3 regions of the Nonomuraea sp. NPDC049141 genome follow, and region 2 is predicted to be linked to each of the others. Evidence: riboswitches for the same ligand, from Rfam matches in the RefSeq annotation. Region 2 holds a riboswitch; each other region holds the start of a gene.

Region 1 (3,268 bases), on a different contig from region 2:
CCCATGCCGCTATCCCTCCCGATCACCACAGCTCCGCCTCACAGTATCCGTTGAACCTCTGTGCGGCAATCGAACGAAAGGAGTTTCCATGACCTCCCCGCAAGACCTGATCGAGCGCAGCATCCCGTTCCTCGACGAGATCAAGAACCGCACCGCCGGCGAGGACCTCGAGATCTGGCTCAACGAGACCTACGGCCCGGGCACGCCGTTGTACGACGACCTCGCTCGCATGATCACCGACGGCGTCCGTGACGGGTGGGCGGCCAACATCGAAGTCGACGGCCCCAAGTACCGGCGCAGCCGGATCGCCGAACCGAGCGAGGAACTGAACTACTTCAGCATCACGGCCGTGTACATGGACAGCCAGGAGCCCTACCGCGGGCAGTACCATCAGCATCCCTACGGCGAGCTCAACGTCGTCGTCCCGCTCGACCCCGGCGCCCGGCTCATCGGCCCGCGAGGATGGACGGGCGCGGGCTGGACCGCGCCCGGGCCCAGCAGCCACCACTACCCCGAGGTCAAAGGGGGCGCGCTGATCGCCCTGTTCTACCTGCCCGCCGGGCGCATCTCGTACGACATCACCCCGCCCGCCGCCTGACATGCGACCCGTGGACGAACTGACGATGTCCGCGGCGACAGTCGAGGAGGCGCTGCTCGGCCGTCGTAGCGTGCGCGCCTTCCTGCCGAAGGCCGTTCCGCGGGCCGAGATCGACCGGCTGCTGGCCCTGGCCGCTCGTTCGGCCAGCAACGCCAACACCCAACCCTGGCACGTGCACGTCATCACCGGTGCGGCCAAGCGTCGCCTCAGCGCCGCGGTCCTCCGCGCGCACGACGACGGCGAGCGGGTGCCGGAGACCGAATACCCGTACCAGCCCCGGCCCGACGAGTGGGCGGAGCCGTACCGGTCACGACGACGCCGTTTCGGGGAGGGGCTGTACCGCGACACGCTCGGGTTCAGCCCGGAGGACACGGCGGGCAGGCTCAGCCATCACCGGCGCAACTACGAGTTCTTCGGCGCACCGGTCGGGATCATCCTCACCGTCAGCCGGCACCCCCTCTTGGGGGCACTCGTGGACGCCGGCCTGTTCCTGCAGGCGCTCATGCTCGCGGCGCGGGAGGCAGGTCTGGACACCTGCTCGCAGGCGTCGTTCATCGACTTCTATCCGGTGCTGCGCGAACACCTGCGCATACCCGAGGACCACCTCATCGTCTGCGGGCTCGCACTGGGGCATGCCGACCCCGACCACCACCTCAATCGGCACCGCACCCCGCGAGAACCGGTCAGTTCCTTCAGCACCTTCTATAGTGATGAACTCGCATAGTTCCTAACCAACTGAATATCGCGCCGTTTCCACCGGAGCGGGAGAGCCCTCGCCTGCCTGTCGCGGTGAGGCGCCGAAGGAGCAACTCTCCCCAGAAACTCTCAGGCCCCATGACCGCTCCGGCGAGGCGAACTCTGAAAAGCCAGGACCCCGGTCCTGCACCCATGGTGCAAACCGTTCACGCGGTGAAACTCTCAGGTACCGATGACAGAGCGGGGAGGTCACCCAGCCGTGGCGCCGCGACCGAGCGGCGCCTGACCGAGGGAGGAGCCTCCACCATGTCGAGTGCCCACAACCAGTCTCTGGCCGAGCTCGACCCGGAGATCTACCGGGCCGTCGCCGCGGAACTGGACCGGCAGCGGCACACCCTGGAGCTGATCGCGAGCGAGAACTTCGCTCCGCTCGCGGTGATGCAGGCACAGGGCTCCGTCCTGACCAACAAGTACGCCGAGGGCTACCCCGGCCGCCGCTACTACGGTGGCTGCGAGCACGTCGACGTCATGGAGCGGCTCGCGATCAGCCGGGTCACGCGGCTCTTCGGCGCCGCGTTCGCCAACGTCCAGCCCCACTCCGGCGCCCAGGCGAACGCGGCTGCGATGTCCGCCCTGCTCGATCCCGGCGACACGATCCTCGGCCTCGACCTGGCGCACGGCGGGCATCTCACCCACGGGATGCGGCTGAGCTTCAGCGGAAAGCTGTACAACGCCGTGCCCTACCATGTGCGCGACACCGATTTCCGCCTCGACATGGCCGAGGTCGAACGGCTCGCCCTCGAACACCTGCCCAAGCTGATCGTCGCCGGCTGGTCGGCGTACCCGCTGCACCTGGACTTCGCTGAGTTCCGGCGGATCGCCGACCGCGTGAACGCGTACCTGATGGTGGACATGGCGCACTTCGCCGGACTCGTGGCGGCCGGCCTGCACCCCGACCCGGTGCCGTACGCGGACGTCGTCACCACCACCACGCACAAGACCCTCGGCGGCCCGCGCGGCGGAGTGATCCTCACCAATCACGCCGAACTCGCCAAACGCGTCAACTCCGCCGTCTTCCCCGGACAACAGGGCGGCCCCCTGGAGCACGTGATCGCCGCCAAGGCGGTGGCGTTCAAGCTGGCCGCCACCGAGGAGTTCCGCGACCGGCAGCGCCGCACCCTCGATGGCGCCCGCGTCCTCGCCGAACGGCTGCTCGCCGACGACGTCCGCGCGGCCGGCATCTCCGTACTGACCGGCGGTACCCAGGTTCACCTCCTCGTTGTCGACCTGCGCCACTCCGACCTCGACGGACGCCAGGCCGAGGACCGGCTGCACGCTGCGGGCATCACCGTCAACCGCAACGCCGTCCCGTTCGACCCGCGGCCTCCGATGATCTCCTCCGGTCTGCGCATCGGCACGCCGGCGCTCGCCACACGCGGATTCGGCCCCGCGGAGTTCGCCGAGGTCGCCGACATCATCGCGACCACCCTGGTCACCCCGCCCACCGGCCGGCTACTGGCCGACCTGCGCTCCCGGATCGCCACCCTGACGGCGAAATTCCCGCTCTACCCGAACTTGTGAAGCGACCGCTCCGAGCACTCTGCTGTACTCGGCCCCCCGCCTGGCGTCAGGTCTTCGGGTGGTCGAAGCCGTCCAGGATCGTGGTGAGGAGGTCGGCGAACTCCCGTGGGTGAGTCTGGTACGGGGTGTGCCCGCCGGGGAACTCCTGGCACGGCACCCCGAAGCGCTCGCTCAGGACGTGCGCGGGCCGGTAGTAGGGGCGGCCCACGCTGTCGTGGCCGGTGGCCAGGCACCACGGGATCGTGACCGTCTCCAGGGCCTTCAGGTCGGGCTGGTAGGACATGAATACGGGTAGCTCGCGGGTGAGCAGGATGTCGACGTTGCCCATGAGCCGGAACATCCCGCTCGGCCGGCGGCCGGTCACCCTGCGGGCCAGCGCGGCGCCGCCCATCG
Region 2 (3,268 bases):
CGCCGTGCGTCGACGGGTAGGTGAGCATGATCGCGGCCAGTCCGTCACGGTGCTTGTCGATCTTGGCGTCGAGGTCGGCCAGGTCCACGTTGCCCTCGGAGTCGCAGGCCACGACCACGACGCGCATGCCGGCCATGACGGCGCTGGCCGCGTTCGTGCCGTGCGCGGAGGACGGGATGAGGCAGATGTCGCGGTGGTCGTCGCCGTGGTCGCGGTGGTAGGCCCGGATCGCGAGCAGCCCGGCGAACTCGCCCTGGGAGCCGGCGTTCGGCTGGATGGAGACCGCGTCGTAGCCGGTCACCTCGGCCAGCCACTCCTCCAGGGTCTCGATGAGGTGGCGGTAGCCCTCGGCCTGCGCGGTGGGCGCGTAGGGGTGGATCCCGGCGAACTCCGGCCAGGTGATCGGCTCCATCTCGGTGGTCGCGTTCAGCTTCATCGTGCAGGAGCCGAGCGGGATCATGGAGCGGTCGAGCGCGATGTCCTTGTCCTGGAGCCTGCGCAGGTAGCGCAGCATCGCGGTCTCGGAGTGGTGGCTGTGGAAGACGGGGTGGGTGAGGTAGCCGGACTCGCGGGTCAGCGAGCCGGGCAGCGTGTCCAGTCCCTCGTCGGCGAGGAGGCCGGCCACCGGCCCACTGGCGCCGAAGGCGGCGGCGACCTGCTCGAGGTCGGCCGCCGTGGTCTTCTCGTCGCAGGCCACCGAGACGTGGTCGGCGTCGGCCTGCCACACGTTGACGCCGCGTTCGGCGGCCTGCCGTACGACCTCGGCGGCCCGGCCGGGCACCCTGGCCAGCACGGTGTCGAAGAACTCGCGGTGCACGACCTCGACGCCGCCCCGGCGCAGGCACTCGGCCAGCGCCGCGGCGTGCCGGTGGACGCGGGCGGCGATGCGGCGCAGCCCGTCGGGCCCGTGGTAGACGGCGTACATGCCGGCGATGACGGCGAGCAGGACCTGCGCGGTGCAGATGTTGCTGGTGGCCTTCTCGCGCCTGATGTGCTGCTCGCGGGTCTGCAGGGCCAGCCGGTAGGCGGGCGCGCCGTCGGCGTCGACGGAGACGCCCACGAGGCGGCCGGGCATCTGCCGCTGCAGTCCCTCGCGTACGGACATGTAGGCGGCGTGCGGCCCGCCGAAGCCGAACGGCACGCCGAAGCGCTGCGAGGAGCCGATCGCGATGTCGGCGCCGAGCTCGCCGGGCGCGGTGACCAGGGTGAGCGCGAGCAGGTCGGCGGCGGCCACGACGAGCGCGCCGGCCGCGTGCGCCCGCTCGGCCACGGCGCGGAAGTCGCGCAGCCGGCCGGAGGCGCCCGGGTACTGGACGAGCACACCGAAGCACTCGGGCAGCTCCCCGTCGAGCGTGTCCTCCACGAGCGTGATGCCCAGCGGCTCGGCGCGGGTGGCCAGCACCGTCTTGGTCTGGGGCAGCGCGTCGGCGTCGACGACGAACACCTGGCTCTTGGACTTGCCCGCGCGCCTGGCCAGTGTCATCGCCTCGGCGGCGGCCGTGCTCTCGTCGAGCAGCGAGGCGCCCGCGACGGCGAGTCCGGTCAGGTCGGTGACGACGGTCTGGAAGTTGAGCAGCGCCTCCAGGCGGCCCTGCGAGATCTCCGGCTGGTAGGGGGTGTAGGCGGTGTACCAGCCCGGGTTCTCCAGCAGGTTGCGGCGGATCACCGCAGGGGTGATCGTGTCGTGGTAGCCCAGGCCGATCATCGAGGTGAGCACCCGGTTGCGGCCCGCGATGGCCCGCAGCTCGGCGATGACCTCGGTCTCACTGGCCGCGGCGGGCAGGGCGAGCCGGTCCTTGATCCTGATGGACTCCGGGACGGCCACCGCCACCAGGTCGGCCACGGACTCGAAACCCACGGCCTCGAGCATGCGCTGCTGCTCGGGTTCGGACGGGCCGATGTGCCGGGTCGAGAACGGCGGAACTGACAGATCGGTCATGCGAGGTGCCTCCCGAGGGCTTTGGAGACCGGCGCCAGGGCGCGGGCGAGTGCCGGATCTCCCCCTCTGTCATGGCGACCTGAGAGCTTCACCCCATGTGGGCTTGCACCGTCGGTGAGGTGCGCCTGGCGGGCGCACCTGCTTTCCAGAGTTGCCTACCCCGCGCGGTACAGGTGCCTGAGAGATTCCGGGGAGGGTTGCTCCTTCGGCGCCCCGGGAACCAGCCCGGGGACTCTCCCGCATGGGGTTATCAGCCTTGCGCTCTACAGGTTACTACCCAATTGCTACCCTATGCGGCGCGCGCGCCGCCGCTGGGCCAGCTCGTCAGCGGGGTGGTCGGCCGGGACGCTGTCCTCGACCGCCGCCCTTTCCCCCGGCAGCTCCGCGAGGGAGCCCTCGACCTCTCGCCAGACCCGGCCGAGCGCGATGCCGAACACGCCCTGGCCGCCCTGGAGCAGATCGATCACCTCGTCGGCCGAGGTGCACTCATAGACGCTGACGCCGTCACTCATGAGCGTGATCTGCGCGAGGTCGCCCACCCCGCGGTCACGCAGATGTTGTACGGCCGTACGGATCTGCTGGAGGGAGACTCCGGTGTCGAGGAGCCGCTTGACGACCTTGAGCACCAGGATGTCGCGGAAGCTGTAGAGCCGCTGCGAGCCCGAGCCGTGCGCGGCTCTTATCGTCGGCTGGACCAGCTCCGTGCGCGCCCAGTAATCGAGCTGCCGGTAGGTGATGCCGGCCGCCGCGCACGCCGTCGGGCCACGGTATCCGATGTCTGCCGGCAGCGACGCGGGCTGCTCGTCGAAGAGCAGCCCCTGCTCTCCGGCACGCTGCCGCGCACTCTCACGCCGCACCGGATCTTCCTGGCCGGTCGTCTTTCCCTCGCCGCTGCTGACCGCCACGCGGACCTCCGGCTTTCTCTCATCCCGTGGCCTGATCTGGGGGTTCGTAAAAGCGCGACCACGGGTTTCACTTGCACCGTAGGACCGTGACCATGCGCAGTCAACGATCCGGCTCGGCGCGTCGTGAAGCGTAAATGCACTGAAATACCTACCCCGCCCGGCCAAAGTCTTCGGGGGTGATCGTGTCAAGGAACTCCCTGAACTTCTCCACCTCATCCTCCTGGTCGTCCGGGATGATCACCCCGGCTTCCTGGACGACTTCTTCGCTGGCGAAGATACGCGCTCCGGTGCGGAGCGCGAGCGCGATCGAGTCGGACGGGCGCGCGCTCACCTCTACGCCGTTGGAGAACACCAGATCGGCGAAGAAGATCCCGTCACGCAGCGCAACGATGTTGACCGCGCGCAGACCCACGCCAAGAGCGCT
Region 3 (3,268 bases), on a different contig from region 2:
CGTCGTCGAGGCCGGCGACCCACTCGTGCTCTTTGGTGTAGCTCAGGTCGTCAGGGATGTTGCTCACTTGTTCCTCCTGTAGAAGGGCAGCTCAATGAGGTCCATAGGTTCATGGCTGCCCCGGATGTCCACGGCCAGACCTGCCTCGGCCCCGTGGTCGACGTAGGCCATCGCGATGGGTTTGCCCAGAGTCTGGGAGGGAGCCCCGCTGGTGACCTCGCCGACGACGGCGCCGTCCTTGGTCACCGGGTATCCATGGCGTGGCACCCGGCGCCCCCGCGCGACCAGGCCGACGAGCCGGCGCCGTGGTGGCGTGTCCTTGACCGCCTCCAGCGCCGACCTGCCGACGAAGTCGCCCGGCTTGTCGAATTTCACCACTCTGCCCAGCCCCGCGTCGAACGGGGTCAGCTCCACGCCGAGCTCGTTGCCGTACAGTGGCATGCCTGCTTCGAGCCTGAGCGTGTCACGGCTGGACAGACCCGCCGGTCGCAGCCCGTGCGTACGGCCGGCCTCGGTCAGCGCGTGCCAGAGCGGCACGGCGTCCTGGTTGGCCACGAACAGCTCGAAACCATCCTCACCCGTGTAGCCCGTGCGCGCGATGAGCGCCTGCCGCCCGTCGACCAGACCGGGCAGGCCCGCGTAGTACTTCAGCCCGGCGAGGTCGGCGTCGGTGAGCGTGGCGAGGATCTCCTGCGCGCGCGGCCCCTGCACGGCGATCAGCGCGTACTGCTCCGAGCGATCCTCAACCACCGCGTTGTACGACTTGGCGCGATTTTTCAGCTCTTCCCCGACTTTTTCATAGTTGGAGGCGTTAGCCACAACCATGAACTCCTCGTCCCCCAGCCGGTAGACGATCAGGTCGTCCAGCACCCCGCCACGCTCGTTCACGATCATGGTGTAGCGGGCCCGGCCGGGCGCGAGTGCCGACAGGTGTCCCACCAACGCGTAGTCGAGCGCCTCGCCGGCCTGCGGCCCGGTCACGAAGATCTCGCCCATGTGGGAGAGGTCGAACAGCCCGGCCGCCTGGCGGACGGCGTTGTGCTCGGCGGACTCGCTGCCGTAGCGGAGCGGCATCAGCCACCCGGCGAAATCGGTCAGGGTCGCGCCGAGGCTCTCATGGACGTCTCGAAGCGGTGTGGGACGTGACATATGCGCACCTCAGGGCAGGATCGGATGCAGGGATCCTCCCCCTCTGTCATCGGTGCCTGAGAGCTTCGCCCGGATTTTGCCGGACTTTCACCTTCGGCGAGGCCGCCAGGCCTGCTTTCCAGAGGACACCTCGTCCGTGCGGTCCTTTACCTTGAGAGGTTCGCGGGGAGGGCTTGCTCCTTCAGGGGTCCTGGCCGGATGCCAGGACGCTCTCCCGCACGGTTTCGTCGGTGATGCGGCAAGCCTAGTGCCGTTATGGGGGAGTTGTCGCGTGCGGATCCCGCCATTTCATGGCGAACGGGCCTGGCGGCGGCGCGAGCGTTCAGCAGGCGGCGATGAGTGCCTCGAACAGCGCGCAGTCCTTCGCCGCCTCCGGATGCCACTGCACGGCCACGGCGAACGTCCGGGACTCCAACTCCACCGCCTCGATCGTGCCGTCATCGGCCACGGCGGCCAGGGCCAGCCCGGGAGCGAGCCGATCGACGGCCTGGTGGTGGTAGTGCGGCACGTCCTCCGGCACGGCCCCGAGCGCCTTGGCGACGCGGGTGCCCGCCACGGGTCGTACGGGGAGCTGGCCGAACTGGCCGGGTGCGGGGGAGTGCCCGGTGTGTCCGACCACGTCGGGCAGATGCTGGTGCAACGTCCCGCCGAGCGCGACGTTGAGCACCTGCATCCCCCGACATATCCCGAGATAGGGCACGTCGGCCTCAAGAGCGGCCTCAAGCACCGCAAACTCCGCCGCATCGCGAAATTTCCGGATATAGCCGGTCCGCTCATCCGGCTCCTGCCCATACCGGTCGGGCGAGACGTCGCCTCCACCGGCCAGGATCAGCCCGTCCAGCCGTCCCACCAGCTCGGCCGGCTCCCCGGCGGGCGGCAGGATCACCGGCTGCCCGCCGGCCCGGACCACCTGCTCCACGTACATATACGGCAACAGGGCGACCGGCATGTCCCACACGGTGAACCGGGCAGGCTCCACATAGGACGTGATCCCGATGACAGGCCGCTTCACGACATCCCCTTGCTACAGAGGGGTGACGTACGCACTCGAAATACCCCCATCGACGAGAAACTCCGATCCGGTGATGAACGAGGCGTCGTCGCTGGCCAGGAACGCCACCGCAGCCGCGATCTCGGACGCCTCGGCGAAGCGTCCCACCGGCACGTGCACCAGGCGCCGCGCCGCCCGCTCGGGGTCCTTCGCGAACAGCTCCCGCAGCAGCGGCGTGTTGACCGGCCCCGGGCACAGCGCGTTCACCCGGATCCCCTCACGCGCGAACTGGACGCCGAGCTCGCGCGACATCGCCAGCACCCCGCCCTTCGAGGCGGTGTAGGAGATCTGCGACGTCGCCGAGCCCATCACCGCCACGAACGACGCGGTGTTGATGATCGAGCCCTTCCCCTGGCGCCGCATGTACGGGATCGCGTGCTTGCAGCAGAGGTAGACGCTGGTCAGGTTCACCTCCTGCACCCGCCGCCACGCCTCGATGCCGGTCTCCAGGATCGAGTCGTCATCGGGCGGCGAGATGCCCGCGTTGTTGAACGCGATGTCGACGGAGCCATAGGTGTCGAACGCCGTCTGGAACATCCGGACGACGTCCTCCTCGCTGGTCACGTCGACCTTGACGAAGATCCCGCCCACCTCGGAGGCGGCCTTGGTGCCCGCCTCCTCGTCGACGTCGGCGCAGACCACCTTGGCGCCCTCCTCGGCGAACCGGCGCGCGGTGGCCAGGCCGATCCCGCCGGCCGCCCCGGTGATCACGGCGACGCGGTTGTGCAAACGCTGCATGTGCTCACTCCGTTGAGATGAAGACGTTCTTGGTCTCGGTGAACGCCGAGAGGGCGTCCGGGCCCAGCTCCCGGCCGAGGCCGGACTCCTTGAAGCCACCGAACGGCGTCCAGTGGCGGACCGACGAATGCGAGTTCACCGACAGCGCCCCGGCCTCCACGGCCCGCGCGACGCGCAGCGCCCGGCCGACGTCGCGGGTCCAGATGGAGCCGCTCAGGCCGTAGCGCGTGTCGTTGGCGATGCGTACGGCCTCCGCCTCGTCCGCGAACGGCACCACCGACACCACCGGCCCGAAGACCTCCTCGGTGAACGCCCGGTCGGTGACCGCCG

What was found. Region 2 has a riboswitch for glycine ahead of gcvP (aminomethyl-transferring glycine dehydrogenase). Riboswitches for the same ligand answer to the same signal wherever they lie in the genome.
Region 1: linked by a shared signal. The riboswitch ahead of glyA (serine hydroxymethyltransferase) and the one ahead of gcvP (aminomethyl-transferring glycine dehydrogenase) in region 2 are both predicted to bind glycine.
Region 3: linked by a shared signal. The riboswitch ahead of gcvT (glycine cleavage system aminomethyltransferase GcvT) and the one ahead of gcvP (aminomethyl-transferring glycine dehydrogenase) in region 2 are both predicted to bind glycine.

What each region holds. Positions count from the first base shown of each region.
Region 1 covers NZ_JBEZDR010000018.1:103,608-106,875, reverse strand. Annotated here, with positions in the region: gene AB0B91_RS43090 (IclR family transcriptional regulator C-terminal domain-containing protein) at 1-5, opposite strand, end outside; gene AB0B91_RS43085 (DUF4863 family protein) at 89-598, shown strand; gene AB0B91_RS43080 (nitroreductase) at 609-1,322, shown strand; glycine riboswitch at 1,351-1,449, shown strand; gene glyA (serine hydroxymethyltransferase) at 1,601-2,875, shown strand; gene AB0B91_RS43070 (alpha/beta hydrolase) at 2,922-3,268, opposite strand, start outside.
Region 2 covers NZ_JBEZDR010000019.1:151,115-154,382, forward strand. Annotated here, with positions in the region: gene gcvP (aminomethyl-transferring glycine dehydrogenase) at 1-1,939, opposite strand, end outside; glycine riboswitch at 2,095-2,189, opposite strand; gene AB0B91_RS44515 (MerR family transcriptional regulator) at 2,224-2,844, opposite strand; gene AB0B91_RS44520 (bifunctional nuclease family protein) at 2,993-3,268, opposite strand, start outside.
Region 3 covers NZ_JBEZDR010000002.1:656,911-660,178, forward strand. Annotated here, with positions in the region: gene gcvH (glycine cleavage system protein GcvH) at 1-67, opposite strand, end outside; gene gcvT (glycine cleavage system aminomethyltransferase GcvT) at 64-1,149, opposite strand; glycine riboswitch at 1,279-1,376, opposite strand; gene AB0B91_RS07870 (gamma-glutamyl-gamma-aminobutyrate hydrolase family protein) at 1,472-2,161, opposite strand; gene AB0B91_RS07875 (3-oxoacyl-ACP reductase) at 2,174-2,938, opposite strand; gene AB0B91_RS07880 (aldehyde dehydrogenase family protein) at 2,943-3,268, opposite strand, start outside.